Regions from separate parts of the Arthrobacter sp. YAF16 genome, predicted to be linked through region 2. Evidence: riboswitches for the same ligand, from Rfam matches in the RefSeq annotation. Region 2 holds a riboswitch; each other region holds the start of a gene.

What was found. Region 2 has a riboswitch for S-adenosylmethionine ahead of AB4Y91_RS16580 (bifunctional o-acetylhomoserine/o-acetylserine sulfhydrylase). Riboswitches for the same ligand answer to the same signal wherever they lie in the genome.
Region 1: it holds a riboswitch for S-adenosylmethionine, as region 2 does, so the genes downstream of both, AB4Y91_RS04470 (aminotransferase class V-fold PLP-dependent enzyme) here and AB4Y91_RS16580 (bifunctional o-acetylhomoserine/o-acetylserine sulfhydrylase) in region 2, are expected to answer to the same signal.
Region 3: it holds a riboswitch for S-adenosylmethionine, as region 2 does, so the genes downstream of both, AB4Y91_RS00220 (DUF1737 domain-containing protein) here and AB4Y91_RS16580 (bifunctional o-acetylhomoserine/o-acetylserine sulfhydrylase) in region 2, are expected to answer to the same signal.

The regions. Positions count from the first base shown of each region.
Region 1 covers NZ_JBFRDC010000001.1:945,973-951,839, forward strand. The annotation lists gene AB4Y91_RS04460 (Nramp family divalent metal transporter) at 1-757, opposite strand, end outside; gene AB4Y91_RS04465 (class I SAM-dependent methyltransferase) at 853-1,644, opposite strand; gene AB4Y91_RS04470 (aminotransferase class V-fold PLP-dependent enzyme) at 1,717-3,144, opposite strand; SAM riboswitch class IV at 3,179-3,292, opposite strand; gene hisN (histidinol-phosphatase) at 3,382-4,194, opposite strand; gene rsgA (ribosome small subunit-dependent GTPase A) at 4,263-5,378, opposite strand; gene aroA (3-phosphoshikimate 1-carboxyvinyltransferase) at 5,362-5,867, opposite strand, start outside.
Region 2 covers NZ_JBFRDC010000013.1:17,813-23,679, reverse strand. The annotation lists gene AB4Y91_RS16580 (bifunctional o-acetylhomoserine/o-acetylserine sulfhydrylase) at 138-1,454, opposite strand; SAM riboswitch class IV at 1,517-1,632, opposite strand; gene AB4Y91_RS16575 (VOC family protein) at 1,845-2,483, shown strand; gene AB4Y91_RS16570 (CPBP family intramembrane glutamic endopeptidase) at 2,611-3,387, opposite strand; gene AB4Y91_RS16565 (histidine phosphatase family protein) at 3,468-4,124, shown strand; gene AB4Y91_RS16560 (phenylacetate--CoA ligase family protein) at 4,121-5,527, opposite strand; gene hutI (imidazolonepropionase) at 5,560-5,867, opposite strand, start outside.
Region 3 covers NZ_JBFRDC010000001.1:46,943-52,809, forward strand. The annotation lists gene AB4Y91_RS00205 (glutamate--cysteine ligase 2) at 1-521, shown strand, start outside; gene AB4Y91_RS00210 (O-succinylhomoserine sulfhydrylase) at 518-1,726, opposite strand; gene AB4Y91_RS00215 (rhodanese-like domain-containing protein) at 1,723-2,169, opposite strand; gene AB4Y91_RS00220 (DUF1737 domain-containing protein) at 2,166-2,483, opposite strand; SAM riboswitch class IV at 2,498-2,612, opposite strand; gene AB4Y91_RS00225 (aminodeoxychorismate lyase) at 2,734-3,711, opposite strand; gene cls (cardiolipin synthase) at 3,805-5,280, shown strand; gene pabB (aminodeoxychorismate synthase component I) at 5,302-5,867, opposite strand, start outside.

The DNA of each region.
Region 1 (5,867 bases), on a different contig from region 2:
TGGCTTTGATCAGCCGGGCAATGGCGTGCGGCGGGACATGCAGATGCGGATCCGGGCGGTGCCGGTCCCGGGAGAGCGCCGAGTGGACGTAGATGGCGTGCGGCATCACCGTGGCACCGAGCATGCTCGCGGCCAGCAGCACCGTGTCCGGGCCCTGGAAGCCAGGCACAAGCCCGGCCACGAACCCGCCCGGATCCGGCGGGCTGATGAACAGTCCGGCCAGGAACCCGACGGTGATGATGCCCAGCAGGAACATGATGACGAACTCGAAGGGGCGCTGCTGGTTGCGGCTCTGCACGGCGAGCAGGGCCATCGAAATGCCGCCCACAATGACGGCGCCGAGGGGGAGCGGAAGGCCGAAGAGCAGGTACAAGGCCACCGCGCCGCCCACCACCTCGGCGAGGTCGGTGGCTGCGGCCACAATCTCGGCCTGGACCCAGAAGGCGCGGCGCCAGGCCGGCCGGAGCCGCTCGCCGAGGATCTCCGGGAGGCTCTTGCCGGTGACGATGCCGAGCTTGGCGGACTGGTACTGGACCAGCACCGCCATGACGTTGGCGGCGACGAGGACCCAGACGAGCAGATAACCGTACTGTGCCCCGGCCGTCAGGTTGGCGGCGACGTTGCCGGGGTCCACATAGGCGATGGCAGCCACGAACGCCGGGCCGAGCAGGCCCAGCAAAGCCCGGCGGCTACCCCTGATCCTGCGGGCAGGCGGTTTCCCCGCGGGCAGGGGTTCGTGTCCGGCTACGTCCAGCACTGCGGGCTCCCAAGAAGTTCCTGAGTGCCTACAAATATAAGTTAGGCACACCGAAATAATAGGCGCCGCGGCGTGGTCAGTGCAATGCGGGAACCTCAGGCTTTGACGGCACGCCAGCTTTGCGTCAGGTAGGGAAGCGGCAGGAGCTGCCCGGCAGTGTGTCCTAGGTGCTCGTGCAGGTACCAGTCGAGGTTAGCGAGCACCTTGGCCCTGGTGCTCTCGCCTGCCCGCAGGTAGTAGCTGCGGGATTTGGTCAGTTCCATGACGTCCTGCGTGGTTACTGGATCCTCCCAGCGGGTGAGATGACTCTCCAGCCCGATGAATTCCGGTCCCAGCGGCGGCGTGAAGTGGGGCTTGTGGACGTCCCCCGCATGCATGATCCGGGACAGCCTGTGCACCCAGGGGACCGAGGTGTCGAGCTGGTTCCAGATCAGGCCGAGAACGCCGTGCGGCCGCAGGATCCGAGCCGCCTCGGTACTGGCCAGCAGGGGATCGCACCAGTGCCAGGCCTGGGCCACCGTGACCAGGTCGAAGGCCCCCGAAGCCAGCCCGGTGTGTTCGGCGGTACCCTCGACGGCGGCGACTTCCGGGAGGGCGCGGCGCAGCTGGTCGAGCATGTCCGGGGACGGATCGACGGCCACGGTCCTGAGCCCCCGTTGGACCAGGAGCGCCGTGAACTTACCGGTCCCGGCGCCCAGGTCGGCGGCGTCGTGGGCCCCGGCCGGGATCAGCCAATCGGCCGAATCCGCCGGATAGCCGGGCCGGACCCGGTCGTAGTGCTCGCCGCCGTCCTGGAAGCTCTGCCCGAGCTCCCGCCGCCGCTGGTGCTGCAGTTTTGGGCCACCCTGCAGTCCGGGGTGGTGCAGTTTGGGGCCGCCGCGTGCCACGTGCGATCTCCTTCGGCAGCTCTGGTGCGTACCTGTCGAATTTACCGCACGCGGCCCGGGCTGCGCTGCCGGTCAGTCGACGGAGCAGGGGGCTGCGCCAGCGGTGCCAGGCGTGTTCGGCGCCCAGTGCGGATAGCTGCGCGTGTCGTTGGCCGGCACCCAGCGTCCGGCGTCCACGACGTAGTCCCAGCCCAGGCCGTTCCGCCGCAGCTCCTGGAGCCCGGCGAGCAGCCGCTGCGCGTCGTTGAGCCGTGAGCCGAGGCCGAAGCTGGCCCGGAGCGAACCGGCGGGCAGGCCGAGCCGTTTTAGCAGCGGGTGGGCGCAGAACCGGCCGTCGCGCAGGCCTATGCCGTGCTCCGCGGACAGGTATGCGGCGACCAGGCCTGCGTCGTAACCGGCGACCGAGAAGTTGACCACGCCGATCGTCCCGGGGCCGCCTTCCCGGCCGGTGTCCTCGAAGATGTGGTGGACCGTTACGCCGTCGATCCGCTCCAGCCCCTCGACCAGGAAGGAACGGATGGCGTCCTCGTGGGCGTGCCACTGCTGCTCGTCCAGCGCCTCGATAACCTGGCTGGCGCGGGCCAGCGCGGCCGCGCCCAGGACATTGGGGGAGCCGCCCTCGTGGCGGGCCGGCCCGGTGGTCCAGCTGACGGCGTCGAGTCGTGCGTCCCGTACTGCGCCGCCGCCAGCCAAGTGCGGGGTGCCGGCGTCCAGCCAGTCCGGCCGGCCCACCAGCACGCCGGCGCCGAACGGGGCGTAGAGCTTGTGGCCGGAGAAGGCGAGGTAGTCGACGTCGTCCGCGGCGATGTTGATGCGGCGGTGCGGGGCCAACTGGGCCGCATCGACGGCGATCCGGGCGCCGAATTCGTGCGCCAGCGCGGCCAGCTCACGGATCGGCAGGATTTCGCCGGTGACGTTGGACGCGCCGGTCACGGCGAGCAGGCTTACTCCGCCGAGGGCGAGTTCCGCCCGGAGCCGCTCCACGGTGCCGGCCAGGGTGGGCGCCGCGACGACGCTGCGGTGCGGGACGTTTTGCCAGGGCAGCAGGTTGGCGTGGTGCTCGATGTCGAGGTAAAGCACCTCGCCGGTGTGTCGGCCGTCGTCGACGGGCAGGCAGCCGGCCAGCAGGTTCAGTGCGTCGGTGGTGTTCCGGGTGAAGATCACGGAGTCATCCGGACGGCCGCCGACGAACCCGCGGACGATGTTCCGGGCGTTTTCGTACACCGAGGTACTCAGTTGGGAGGCGTAGCCGGCGCCGCGGTGCACGCTGGCGTAGTACGGCAGGATCTCGTTCAGGTAGGCGGACACCACGGACAGCGCCGGGGCGGAGGCTCCGTAGTCCAGGTTGGCGTACCGGACCTGGCCGCCCTGGATCAGGGGGGCCAGGATTTCGGCGCCGGAAACCGCGGACAGTGGCCGGCGGGCGGCGTCGAAGCGTGCGTCGGTGAACTCCGGGCCGCCGGCGCTGGTGGTGTGGGTGGGGATGGTGGCAGTCGTCATGGGACCTCGCTCGAAAAGGACCCCGCACACAGGGGATCCGCGCTTGCCGGGTCCGCTCCGGACCGGCCAGGTCGTCACCCGGGGCACCCCGCCGCGAATGGAGGGTTGCCGGCCAGCAAACCGGGGTTTTGCGCTGGCACTCGTGACCTGCTTCGAGCCTAGGACATGGCCGGTCGCACGGAAAAGGGAGGGCGGAATATGAAGCGTAGTGTTACGGGCTGCCTCGGGCGTGGCCGGCTAGAGCAGGTCGTCGAGGCCCGGGTTGAGGCGCTTGAGGACTTCGGAGTGCAGGATCGAGTTGGTCGCCAGCGCGTTGCCGCCGAAGGGGCCGTCCTCTCCCTCGAGCGAGGTGAAGCGGCCGCCGGCCTCCGTCACGATCGGGACCAGCGCCGCCATGTCGTAGAGGTTGAGTTCGGGCTCGCAGGCGATGTCGACGGCGCCTTCGGCCACGAGGCAGTAGGACCAGAAATCGCCGTAGGCGCGGGTACGCCAGACCTCCTCGGTGAGTCCGAGGAACTCGTCGAGGTTGCCGCGCTGCTTCCAGCCGCCGAGGCTCGAATAGGACAGTGACGCATCGGCGAGCCGGGAGACGTTGGAGACCCGCAGCCGGGTCGCGGCGGCCAGTGAGCGGCCCATGTAGGCGCCGGCGCCCTTTGCGGCCCACCAGCGCTTGCCCAGTGCGGGGGCGCTGACGACGCCCACCACGGGTTCGCCTTCGTCGACGAGGGCGATCAGGGTGGCCCAGACCGGGACGCCGCGGACGAAATTCTTGGTGCCGTCGATCGGGTCGATGATCCAGCGGCGCGAACCGTGGCCGGAGCTGCCGAACTCCTCGCCCAGGACGGCGTCGCGCGGGCGGGAGCGGGACAGCTGCCCGCGGATGGCTTCCTCGGCGGACTTGTCCGCGTCGGTGACGGGGGTCAGGTCCGGCTTCGTCTCGATCCGAAGGTCGAGCGCCTTGAAGCGGCTCATGGTCTGGGAATCTACGGAATCTGCCAGTACATGGGCAAGGCGCAGGTCATCGTTGTAGCTCGAAGCTGGTTGGCTCATGCTTCCAAACTACCGTCAAAACGCGCCGCGGACCGGGAGGCCACGTCGCTGCCGCCAAGTAGACGCGGCTATGAGACGCTGCCGAGTTCCTTGGTGTCCTGCGCTTCCAGCCGCGGATCGGTGCCCAGCAGCCGGCGCAGCGACGCGAGCCGGGCCGGGCCGGACGGGCCCGCGTGGCCGCCCTGCACCCAGGCGTCCACGCCGCAATTGACGGCGGTGGCGTCGTGCTTGCAGCCCCGCTCGCAGTCATCGGTGCCGGGCGCCAGGTCCGGGAAGGAACGCAGGATCCTGTCCGGGTCCACATGGGCCAGGCCGAAGGAGCGGATGCCCGGGGTGTCGATGATCCAGCTGCCCGCAGGCGCATCGCTGACCTTCAGCGCCAGCGCGGAGGAGGAGGTGTGGCGGCCGCGGCCGGTGACCGCGTTGACGCCGCCGGTGGCCCGTTCGGCGCCGGTGAGTGCGTTCACCATGGTGGATTTGCCGACGCCGGAGTGGCCCAGCATGACGGTGACCTTCCCGTCGAGGTAGTCCCGCAGCTGCGACACGGCGGCCTTGTCCAGCCGGGCGGACAGGCCGTCATCGGAGCGGGCGTCGATGCCGGAGGCGGCCGAATCCGCGGTTTTGGAGATGATCACCGGGAAATCCAGGTGCTGGTAGTTGGCCAGCAGCTCGGCGGGGTCCTTGACGTCGGCCTTGGTGACGAGCAGCAGCGGTTCGATGCCGGCGTCGTAGGCGGCCACCAGAGCGCGGTCGATGAAGCCGGTGCGGGGTTCCGGGTTGGCTGCGGCCACGACAACGACGAGCTGGTCGGCGTTGGCGACGACGGCGCGTTCGATCGGGTCCGTGTCGTCCGCGCTGCGGCGCAACAGCGTCCTGCGGTCCTGGATCTTGACCAGCCGGGCCAGGGTGTCGGGTTCGCCGCTGACGTCCCCGACGAGCGAGACGAAGTCCCCGGCAACTACGGGGTTGCGGCGCAGCTCCCTGGCCCGCGCCGCGATGATCTTGCGTTCGTCGGCGGTGCCCTCGCCGACGACGGCGGTGTAGCGTCCGCGGTCCACGGTGACGATCCGGCCGGTGACGGCGTCGTCGTAGCTGGGCCGGTCCTTGGTGCGGGGGCGGGAGCCCTTTTTGTTGGGGCGGATCCGGACGTCGGATTCGTCCCAGGAGTCAGTGCTGCGTGCCACCGGCGGCGTCCTTGTCTGCGGTGCTTGCCTGGCTGAGCATGGCCCCCCACAGCTGCGGGAAGCCGGGCATGGTCTTGGCCGTGGTGGCGATGTCCTCGACCTCCACGTCCGGGACGGCGAGACCGAGGATTGCGCCCGCGGTGGCCATGCGGTGGTCCGCGTAGCTGTGCACGACGCCGCCGTGCAGCTTCGCCGGCCTAATGATGAGTCCGTCGGGGGTCTCTTCGGCGTCCCCGCCAAGGCGGTTGATTTCCGCGACGAGGGCGGCAAGCCGGTCGGTTTCGTGGCCCCGGAGGTGGGCGATGCCGCTCAGCCGGGAGGGGCCGGTGGCCAGGGCACAGAGGGCTGCCACGGTCGGGGCGAGTTCGCTGGTTTCGTCAAAGTCGCCGCCCTTGATCTCCGGGCCGCCGCTCACGGTCAGGGTGCCGTGCTCCAGCGTCACGGTGGCGCCCATGGTGGCCAGGATGCCGCGCCAGAGATCGCCGACCT
Region 2 (5,867 bases):
GGCTGTGTGACAGCCGGACCCGTCAACACCGCAGTTTCCCCACCTTTGACAGACGCGCCCGGCGGGTCGCCCCGAAGTGTCGGCGATTCCCGGGGCCATCCCCGCAAAGGTGGGGAAATTCGGCGTGCTGCGTGACCTCAGGCGTTCTTGGCCGCCCGGAAGCCGGCATCGAGGTCCGCGATGATGTCGTCGATGTGCTCGAGGCCCACCGAGAGCCGGACCAGGCCGGGATTGACGCCGGCGACCGCCTGCTGCTCCGGCGAGAGCTGGCTGTGCGTGGTCGACGCCGGGTGGATGACCAGCGAGCGCACGTCACCGATGTTCGCCACATGGGAGTGCAGCTCGAGGGCGTCGACGAAGCGTTTGCCGGCCTCCGCTCCCCCTGCGAGGTTGAACGCGACGACGGCGCCGGTCCCCTTCGGGCCGTACTTCCGGCCGCGCTCGTACCAGGGGCTGGACGGCAGCCCGGCGTAGGCGACGGATTCGACGTCGTCCCTGGCTTCCAGCCATTCGGCCACCCGCAGGGCGTTGGCGACGTGCCGTTCCACCCGCAGGCTCAGCGTCTCGATCCCCTGGGCGATGAGGAAGGCGTTGAACGGCGAGACGGCCGAACCGAGGTCGCGCAGCAGCTGGACCCGGGCCTTGAGGATGAAGGACAGGTTCGCTCCCAGCGCCCCGTCCGCCCCGAGGTCGCGGGCATAGACCAGGCCGTTGTACGTGGGATCCGGGGTGTTGAAGCCGGGGAAGCGCTCCGGGTCCTTGCCGAAGTCAAAGTTGCCGGAGTCGACGATCACGCCGGCAATCGCGGCACCGTGTCCGCCGAGATACTTGGTGGCCGAATGCACCACGATGTCGGCGCCCCACTCGATCGGGCGGATCAGGTAGGGGGTGGAGAGGGTGTTGTCCACGATCAGCGGCACCCCGGCCCGGTGGGCGACGTCCGCGACGCCTTCGATGTCCAGCACGTCCTGGCGGGGGTTGGAGACCACCTCGCCGAAGAACAGCTTGGTGTTCGGCTGCACGGCATCGCGCCACTGCTCAAGGTTGTCCGGGTCCTCCACGAACGTCACGGAGATACCGAACTTCTTCAGCGTGTGGGCCAGCAGGTTGTAGGTCCCGCCATAGAGGCTGGGGCTGGCGACGACGTGGTCTCCTGCCTCGGCGATGTTGAGGATCGCGAAGGTTTCGGCGGCCTGGCCGGAACTGAGCAGGAGCGCCCCAAGGCCGCCCTCCAGGCTCGCGACCCGCTGTTCCACCGCGTCCTGGGTGGGGTTGCCGATCCGGGTGTAGATGGGGGCGAGCTCGGCGAGCGCGAACCGGTTGGCGGCGCTCTCTGCACTGGGGAAGACGAACGACGTCGTCTGGTAGATCGGCAGCGACCGCGCGCCGGTGGCGGAGTCCGGCTCCTGGCCGGCGTGGATCTGGCGGGTTTCAAAGGACCAGGCGTTGGACATCGGAGAGCTCCCTAATGACTGGGCACAGGCCGCCCCTGGCCTCTGGGGCCGGAACGGCTCTGGCGCCGCGCTTGCCTGCCGGCGGACGCCGGCGGGCCAGGTCTTCACCCGGGGCACCCCACCGCGCAAGGAGGGTTGCCGGCCAGCAAGCCGGGGCTCGATGCTGGCGCTCATGACCTGGCTTCAGTCTACGAACGCGCCATTACGCCTGGATAGCTTTGTGACGAAAATGAAGAACGGCCCCACCACCGCCCGGCGCACGCCCGGGAGCCGGAAAGTGCCGTGGTTCTGGCCGGGCAAATCCGCGCGGTGAGCTCCGGAAAATGACATCCCATCACGGTAAGGGCAGCCTAAGCTGAGAGCTCCATCACAAAGTGCCAAGATGAGGGCATGCGCATGGATCACGTCTCTTACGCCTGTGAACAAGATGGCCTGGCTGCCACCACCGAACGTATTGCGACCGCCCTCGGGGTCGAAGCCGTCAAGGGCGGAATACACCCCCGGTTCGGGACCCGCAACATGATTATCCCGCTTGCCGGGCACAAGTACCTCGAGGTCGTGGAGGTCCTGGACCACCCGGCCTCCGACAAGGCGCCGTTCGGGCAGGCAGTCCGCGCCCGCTCGGCCGCCGGCGGTGGCTGGATGGGCTGGTGCGTCGAGGTTGACGACCTGGCACCGTTTGAGGAGCGGCTGGGCCGCTCCGCCGTCAACGGCAACCGCAAGTTCCCCGACGGCCGCGAACTGGTCTGGAAGCAGATCGGCATCCTGGGCCTGATCGCGGATCCGCAGGTCCCCTACATGTTGAAGTGGGAAGGCGACCCCGCCCTGCACCCGTCCAACGCCTATGAGAGCAATGTGAAGATGTCTGCCCTCACGATCGCGGGCTCGGCCGAGCGGGTCACCGAGTGGCTGGGTGAACCGGTCGAGAAGCCGCTGGAGGACGTGGACGTGAACTGGCTGGCCCCGCACGGGACGCCGGGAATCCTGTCCGTCACCTTCGAAACCGATTCCGGAGCCGTCACGATCTGACGCTTCCTGCCCGAAAAACTTCGGCCGCCAGCAGCGGGTGCCAATGATGCCACCCACCGCTGGCGGCCGAAACACTTTAACCCGTCGCCGGCGGCGGGCCACTGGGGGCAACGCGGGTTATGCCTGCTCAGCCCAGGCCGATCGCCTTGCCGAAGAGGCTGAATCCGACGAAGGCCACGATGTCCAGCAGCGCATGCGCAATCACCAGCGGCATCACCCGGCGCGTCTTCGTGTAGATCAGCGCGAAGATGACGCCCATGACGGCGTTTCCGATGAACGGCCCGAAGCCCTGGTAGAGGTGGTAGCTGCCGCGCAGCATCGAACTGGCGAAGATCGCCAGCGGCATGCCCCAGCCGAACTTGCCGAGCCGGTCCAGCAGGTAGCCCACCACGATCACCTCCTCCACGATCCCGTGCCGGATCGCGGAGAGGATGAGGACCGGCACCGTCCACCAGTAGGAGTCCAGTGCGCTGGGGATGATCGCCGTCGTGATCCCCAGCGCCCGCCCGGCCGCGTAGAGCCCGAGCGACGGTATGCCGATCAGGGCAGCGAGGCCGAGGCCCTGGAGCAGGTCCTTGCCGGGCCGGGCGAAGTTGAAGCCCAGCTTCCGGAACGCCGAGCTGCCCGTGCCGGCGGCCATGCCGGCGGGCCGGAGTTCGGTCAGGAAATAGATCACCAGCACCACCGGGACCAGGGCGAAGATGATGTCCAGCAACTGGTACGTGAGGTCGAAATACTCCCGGCTGCTTTGCGAGCGGTTCAGCGTCGAGGTGCCCTGCGCCAGCGGCGCCCTGGTCATCTTGTCCAGCAGCTGCACTACCGAGTACACCGCCGACTGTCCGAGGGACAGGCCCAGGACAATCCAGACTTCTAGCCGCAGCCGACGGCGGGAGGGAACCAACATGGTTCTATCTTGCCTGCCGTTGCCGGGAGTTGACTGCAAGTGCCTATGCTTGGGCTGTGAGTGCGCCCGGGAAAATCATCATGATCCGGCATGGCCAGTCCGCCGCCAACGCCGACACCTCGATCTACAACCGGGTGCCCGATTACCGGATCCCGCTGACCCCGCTCGGCGTCGAGCAGGCCACGGCCGCGGGCGAGCAGCTGCGGCGGGAGCTGGACGGGCAAAGGGTGTGCGTCTACGTCTCCCCCTACCTGCGGGCCTACCAGACCCTCGAGGCGCTCCAGCTGGGCTCCCTGATCGAACGCGTGATCGAAGAGCCGCGGCTGCGCGAACAGGACTGGGCGAATTTCCAGATCGCCGGGGACATCGAGGACCAGAAGGAGCTCCGCAACGCCTACGGCCACTTCTTCTACCGGTTCCGGGAAGGCGAATCGGGCTCCGACGTCTACGACCGGATCTCCTCGTTCATGGAGACCCTCTACCGGCACTGGTCCAAGCCGAACTATGCGCCGAACGCCTTGTTCGTGACGCACGGGCTGACCATGCGGCTGTTCTGCATGCGCTGGTTCCACTGGTCGGTGGAGTACTTCGAGTCGCTGAACAACCCGGACAATGCCGAAATCCGGACCCTGCTGCGCACCCGGCAGGGCAAGTACGAGCTGGACAAGCCGTTCAGCCAGTGGGAGGACCGCCGGGTGGACGAGACCGTGCTGGACGCCCCGCCTATGTTCTTCTAAGGGATGTTCTTCCAGACGCTGTCCGGGGCGGGCCTCAGGGCGATGACCTGGTGGAACTTCCCGCTCGCGCCGGTCTGATCCGGTGCTTCCTCCGCCCGGACCAGTTCCACGTTCGCCAGGCCCTGGGCGGCCAGGAACCCGGACAGCTTCGCCGCCACGTCCTGCCACACCGCGTCCGCCGCGGCGCCCGGCTCCAGCTGGAGCCGCACCCGCAGCGCCGCCGGACCGGACTGGACCAGCTGGCAGCGGTGGACGCCCGGCGCGTCGTCGATGGGGGCTGTGATGGCGAGGGGCAGGACACTCACCGTGCCGCCGCGGCCGTTGTCCAGGTGCAGGACGTCATCGTGCCGGCCGGCCACCCGGATGGCGGGCAGCGGGTTGCCGCACTCACAAGGGCCGGGCTTGGCGACGACGGAGTCACCGAGGTCGTAGCGGATCAGCGGCTGGACCCGGTTGGCGAGATTGGTCAGCAGCACCGTGTGGGACGGCTCCCCCGCGGGCGTGGGACCGTAGTCCTCCTCGACCGGTTCCAGGATCACCCAGTCACTGTTGACGTGCAGCCAGCCGCGGGGGCAGTCCAGGGCAATCGGGGTGAACTCGGAGGCAGCGTAGACATTGTGCACCGCGCCGCCCAGCGCCGCGGCCAGGCGCTCCCGGTCCCCGACGGATTCGCCGCTGGACTCCACAATCACGGGCCGGATGTGCAGCCGGCCCGCGTCCTGTTCCTCGGCCAGCAGTTCGAGGGCGCTGGGGTAGGCCACCAGCAGGGCCGGGTCGAAAGCGTTAAGCGCCTGCACCAGCGTCTCCAGCGGTTGCTGCACGGAGAACATGCGGTAGGCCCGTCGGCGGCCCCGGCTGCGGCGCCGTTCGGACTCGAGCCAGACGGCCCCGGCGAAGTGGCCGCCGGTGCCCAGCACCGCGGCGGCACGGATTCCCCGCCGCAGCATCGCGAGCAGCCGGCGGGCGTCGAGGGCGGTCCCGACGATCCGAACGCCCTGGGCCCGGTAGCAGGCGACGGCGGCCTGGTCGTGCACGAATAATCCGGGGTGGCCCGTGGTTCCGGAGCTGGTGCAGGCGAAATAGCGGCCGCGGTAGCGAGTGCCGACCAGGGACGGGTCGGCGACGAAGCCCTCGAGGTCCGCCCGGGTGATGGCCGGATCGGTCACCCAGTCGTCGAAGCGTGCCATCAGCTGCGACTTCGTGACCGGCGGCAGGTCCCGGAGCGGGATGTCCTCGGCCGGGAGGCCGCGGTAGAGTTCCCGGTAGAACGGGGAGCTCGTGCGGGCATGGGCCACGAGGGCGGCCAGCCGGGCGTCCCGGCGCCGGGCCAGGGCCGGCACTCCGCCGCGCTTGGCCCGCACCAGGTCGATCATGGTGGCGAGTTCCCTGGCGAAGCCGGTCATGGCGTTCCTCCTTGGCCTCCGGTGCGCGCCGGTCAGCGGGCGCGGACCCCGGCGCGCCAGACGGCGTGGGTGAGCGGCATGCCTGGCCGGTATGCCAGATGGGTGGCGGACGGGGCGTTGAGCAGGTGCAGATCCGCCCGGTTGCCCACGGCGATGGAGCCGACCGCCCGCTCGCCGTCGACGTCGTTCCCGGACTCCCGGCCCAGCGCCAGCGCACCGCCGTACGTCGCCGCCCGGACGGCTTCGTGCACGCTGAGCCGCATCTGCAGCACGGCGGTGGTGACGCAGAACGCCATCGAGCTCGTATAGGAGGTGCCGGGGTTGCAGTTGGAGGCGAGCG
Region 3 (5,867 bases), on a different contig from region 2:
TGGCCCGCCACCACCCCACTGTGGAGGTCCGGGTCGCGGATGTCTGCCTGCGGGCGGAGGACGCGGCGCTGATCGCGGTGCTGGTGCGCGCCCTCGTGGAGTCCGCCAGCCGGGAGTGGCGCGACGGCGTGGATCCGGCCCCGGTGCCGACGGTCCTGCTAAAAATGGCCGCGTGGCAGGCCAGCAACTGCGGGCTGCGCGGCGAGCTGCTGGACTTCGGCAGCTTCCGTCCCGCTCCCGCCGGCGAGGTGGCGCACGCCCTGGTCGACTTCGTGGCCCCCGTCCTGGCGGAGCAAGGGGAGCTGGACCTGGTGCGCCGCGGCGTGGACCGCGTCCTGGCGCACGGCACGGGCTCGCAGTTGCAGCGCCAGGCGCTCTGCGCTCCGGGGCTGGACACCCCCTCCGACGACGCCGGCCTGGCCGCCGTCGTCGCCCATGCCGTGCGGGTCACGATGCACGGTGCGGACGCCGAGGGAATGTCAGAACCGGCCCCCGTGCTTTCGCGGGTGCGCCGGGGCTAGACCTGCTTGAGCGCCTGCCCGAGGTCGCGGATCAGGTCCTCGACGTCTTCCAGCCCCACCGAGAGCCGCACGACGCCGTCGCTCAGCCCGATAGCCGCGCGCCCCTCCGGGCCCATGGCGCGGTGCGTGGTGGTGGCCGGATGGGTGATCAGGGACTTTGAATCACCGAGGTTGTTGGAAATATCGATGATCCGCAACGCGTCCAGCAGCGCGAACGCGGCTTCCTTGGCGGAGCGGCCGGGCGAGGGCGAAAGCTCCAGAGTCAACACCGTGCCGCCGGCTTTCATCTGCCTGGCGGCCAGCTCGTACTGCGGGTGGGACGGCAGCAGCGGGTACTTAACCCAGCTGACCGCGGGCTGGGCCTCCAGCCATTCGGCCAGCCGAAGCGCCGAGGCGGACGAGCGGTTCACCCGCAGGGCCATCGTCTCCAGTCCCTTGCTCAGCACCCAGGCGTTGAAGGCGGACAATGCCGGGCCGGTGTGGCGCATGAGCTGCTTGACCGGGCCCTCGATGAATTCCCGGGTGCCCAGGATCGCGCCGCCGAGCACCCGGCCCTGGCCATCGATGTGCTTGGTGCCGGAGTACACGACCACGTCCGCGCCCAGCTCCCCGCACCGCTGCAGCAGGGGAGTGGCGAAGACGTTGTCCACCACCACGGTCGCACCGGCGGCGTGCGCCAGTTCGCTTACGGCGGCGATGTCCACAATTTCCTGCATGGGGTTCGAGGGAGATTCGAAGAACACGGCCGTCGTCGGCACGGCCAGCGCCGACCGCCACTGCTCTAGGTCCGGGCCGTCCACGAAGACTGTCTCCACGCCCCAGCGCGGCAGGATCTCATTGAGGATGACGAAGCAGGATCCGAAGAGCGAGCGGGCGGCGACCACGCGGTCGCCGGCCCCCAGCAATGCCCCGAGCGCGGTGAACACCGCTGACATGCCCGACGCCGTCGCAAAGCACGCCTCGGTTCCCTCCAACAGCCGGAGGCGTTCCTGGAAGGTGGCCACCGAGGGGTTGCCGTAGCGGGAATAGACAAACCGTTCGTCCTCGCCGGTGAAGGCGCGCTCAGCCGCGGCGGCGGATTCGTAGACGAAGCCCGAGTTCAGGAAGATCGGTTCGGTGGTTTCCTGGAACCCGGTGCGGTCGAGTCCGCCGCGGACGGCCTGGGTGTCCGGGCTCCAGCCCTGGGCATTGGGATTGAAGCTCACTTAGTGCTTTCCAGGTTGGTCGGCAGGCCGTGGTTCTTCCAGCCGTTCACGGTCCGGGCGCCGGTCGGGCCCGGTTCGCCTTCGAAGCCCTCGAGGACGTTGTAGGCGGTGAAGCCGGCCGCCGTGGCGGCGTTCGCGGCGGCGACCGAGCGGGCGCCGGAACGGCACAGGAAGATGAGCTCGGCCGCCGTGGCGCCAGGCGCGTGCTGCCGCAGTTGCCGCTGGAGTTGCTGCTGCAGTTGCTCCAGGAAACGCGGGTTGGGGGCTCCGCCGGCCAGGGTCCACTGGACGAAGAGCGGAGCCTGCCGGTCTTCGGTGCCGGCCCCGGTGACCGGGACGCCGATCTGCGACCATTCCGCCTCGGTGCGGACGTCCACCAGGATGGCGCCCGCCCCGACCTTGGCCCAGGCTTCCTGCGGGCTCAGGTCTCCGGCGTAACTCATGCGTGGCCCTCGCCGGTGAACTCGGCGCCGTCGAGCTCATCCACCGCGTTGGCGACGGCGGCGTCGGCGCTCGCGATCGCGGCCGGCAGCACGACGGCCTGGGCCACGATCACGGTGCTGCCGTTGAAGGTGGCGGAGGGGCTGCCGTGCAGGACGTAGCCCTCGGCCAGGGCGGCCGAAACGCGCTCGCAGAAGCTGCGGTCATCGGGCCCGGTGAACAGCCGGTACGCCAGTCTTTCCTCGGCGGGTCCGGGTGCGGCGGGGGATTGGGCTGGGGCTGTGGCGGGCACAGCGGGTGCGGATGCGTCGGGCACGACGGATCTCCTTACTTTCACGCTTGCAGCTCGAATGGTCGATATGCCGAGTATTCACCTGAGGCACCCCGCCGCGAAAGGGAGGGTTGCCGACCGGCCAGTCAGGGCTTGGCGCCGGGTCTCATTACTCCCCAAAAACGTAGCACTTACGACGCCGGCGGCACCGGCGGCGTCGTCATGTTAAGTCACGCGGACGCTGGCATGGCACCTTTCCGGGGGCGGAGCAGCATCACCCGGGACCGGCCGGATCCTACTCGATCGTGGCGAACAGTTCGTTGAGCTCGGCCGTGAGCTGCCGCCGCAGTTCGGGGGTGCCGATCTCCTTGCCGTCGATGTGGTTCACCGGGGCGAGGAGCCGGATGCTTGAGATGAGCCAGACGGCGTCGGCGTCGTACAGATCGGCAGGTACCAGCGGGCCGTAGCCGAGCTCCCACCCGGCGGCCTTGGCCGCGGTGAACAGGGCGCCCTGCGAGGTGCCCGGGAGGATTCCGCTGTCCAGCTGCGGGGTGATCAGCCGGCGCACGGTGCGGACGCCGCCGGCGCCGTCGTCGCTGGTCTCCAGGTGCGCCAGCAGCACGGTCGACGTCGGGCCCTCCAGGACCCGGCCGTCGGCGGAGGTGAAGATGACGTCGTCCGCGCCCTGGTGGTGGGCGTACCGGAGCGCCGCCATGTTGACCGCGTAGGACAGGGTCTTGGCGCCCAGCAGCAGCCACGGGGCGCGTTCGCCCACCTCGCTGTCGTAGCCGCGGTCCAGCAGGATGACGTCGATGCCGGTCTCGCGCTGCCGGCGGCCGGCTTCCGGCGGCGGGGAGGCCTGCACCCAGCACGTCGGCGTGGCCGCGCCCTCCACGCCGCGGCTGGCGAGCAGCTTCACCACGACCTCGTCCGCTCCGCCGGCCCCGTCGCCGGCGGCTCCGACCGCCGTGGCGGCCCGGCCGCGGTATTCGCTGACCGCGGTCTCGATCGCGCGCCGCCAGGCGTCCTCCGCCGGGATGTCCAACTCCAGCGCGCGCGCCGAGCCGGCCAGCCGGGTCAGGTGGGCCTGCAGCTTGCGCGGGCGTCCCCCCACCACCAGCAGCGACTCGAAAACGCCGTCGCCGCGGGTGGCACCCTGGTCGGTGGCCATCAGCTGCGGCTTGGACGAGTCGGCGACGCGGCCGTTCTCAAACGCGGGATCGAGGAACACCAGCACCGTCGCGCGGGCCGGAACAGAGGCGGGGGTAGTCATGCCTTCAGCTTAGTGCGGCCCGGGTCGGGATAAGCTGTGCGGGTTGCCCGTTCCGGAACTGTTCCGCGGGTCTGGAGCTTGAGGGGTTTGCCTGTGCTGTGGCCATTTTCGCTGGCGGGGTCACTTCCGTCCTGGGTGATCCTGATCCTGACCGTCATCGACCTCGGTATCCGGGTCGTTGCCCTCGGCATCATCCCGGGCAACCGCCGCCCCACCACGGCCATGGCCTGGCTCCTGATCATCTTTTTCGTTCCGGCCGTAGGCGTGGTCCTCTTCCTGCTCTTCGGCAACTTCCGGCTCTCCCGCAAGCGCCGGGCGCAGCAGGACGCGGTGAACACCCGGGTGCGGGCCGGGACGTCGGAACTGGCCATGGTGGAAAGCAAGTACGAGGGCCCGGAATGGGTGTCCTCCGCAGCGGAGCTGAACAAGACGCTCGGTTCCCTGCCCATGGTGGACGGCAACCACGTGGAGCTCCTGCCCGGCTACCCGGATTCGATCAAGGCGATGGCGGCGGCCGTGCGCGAAGCCGAGTCCTTTATCAACGCCGAGTTCTACATCCTCAGCTCGGACCACATCACGGATGACCTGCTGACGGCGATGGAAGAGGCCGCCGAGCGCGGCGTCGAAGTCCGCCTCCTGTTCGACCACTTGGGCACCCTGCGGATCAAGGGGTACAGCAAGCTCATCGCCCGGCTCAAGGCCAGCAAGATCCGCTGGCGGCCCATGCTGCCGCTGCGGCCCGTGCACGGCCAGTGGCGCCGTCCGGACCTGCGCAACCACCGCAAGATCATGGTGATCGACGGCGAGGTCGCCTTCACCGGGTCGCAGAACCTGATCGAACCGTCCTACAACAACCCGCGGCACCGCAAGATCGGCCGGGAATGGGTCGAGCTGATGGCCTGCCTGCGCGGGCCGATCGTCACCACCCTCAACGTGGTCTTCGCCACCGACTGGCTCAGTGAGACCGACGAATCCCTGGAGCACCAGCTCGCCCACCGGCCCGAACTGCACGCCGGCAACATCACCGCCCAGGTGGTGCCCAGCGGTCCCGGCTTCATCACCGAAAACAACCTGCGCCTGTTCAACACGCTGATCTACTCGGCGCAGCGCACGATCTCCATTTGCAGCCCGTACTTCGTCCCGGACGACTCGCTGCTCTACGCGGTGACGACGGCGGCGCAGCGCGGCGTCGACGTCGAACTCTTCGTCTCGGAAAAGGGCGACCAGTTCCTGGTCCACCACGCCCAGCAGTCCTACTACGAGGCGCTGCTGGAGGCCGGGGTGCGGATTTACCTCTACAAGGCCCCGTTCGTGCTGCACGCCAAGCACTTCACGATCGACAACGAGGTTGCCGTGCTGGGTTCGAGCAACATGGATATGCGCTCCTTCTCGCTGAACCTCGAGGTCTCGGTGATGCTCCTGGGCGAGGACATCGTGCAGCGGATCAGCGCCGTCGAGGACACGTACCGCGGCATTTCGAGGGAACTGACGCTCGAGGACTGGATGAAGCGGCCCATGGGGGTCAAGTACGTGGACAACGTCGCCCGGCTCACGTCGACCCTGCAGTAGCCAGGCCGGCTCACGCGTGGACTAGCCCGCCGGGAACTCCGCGCCGAGCGCCGAGAGCACGCCGAAGGCCTTGGTCCGGATCTCCTCGTACTCCTCCTGGGGTGAGGAATCCGCGGTGATGGCGCCGCCGACGCCGAGGCTGAGTGTGGTTCCCCGGTCCGCGCCCGCAGCCACCACCAGGGTCCGGATCGCCACCGCGAGGTCGGTGGCCCCGCTGAGCGAGAAGTAGCCGATCGCCCCGGAATAGACGCCCCGCGGTGCGGTCTCAAGCCGGTCCAGGATGGCCATGGTGCTGACCTTGGGGGCACCGGTCATGGAGCCAGCGGGGAAGCAGGCCGCCACGGCCTCGGCCCGCGGCATGCCCGGCCGGAGACGCGCATCGATGGTGCTGACCATCTGGTGGACGGTGGCGTAGCTTTCGATCGCGCACAGCCTGCTGACCGATACGGAGCCGGGCACCGCGAAGTGGCTCAGGTCGTTGCGGAGCAGGTCCACGATCATGATGTTCTCGGCCCGGTCCTTGGGTGAAGTTTCCAGCTCGCGGCGCAGCAGCTCGTCGCGGGCGGGGTCGGAAGCCCGGCGCCGGG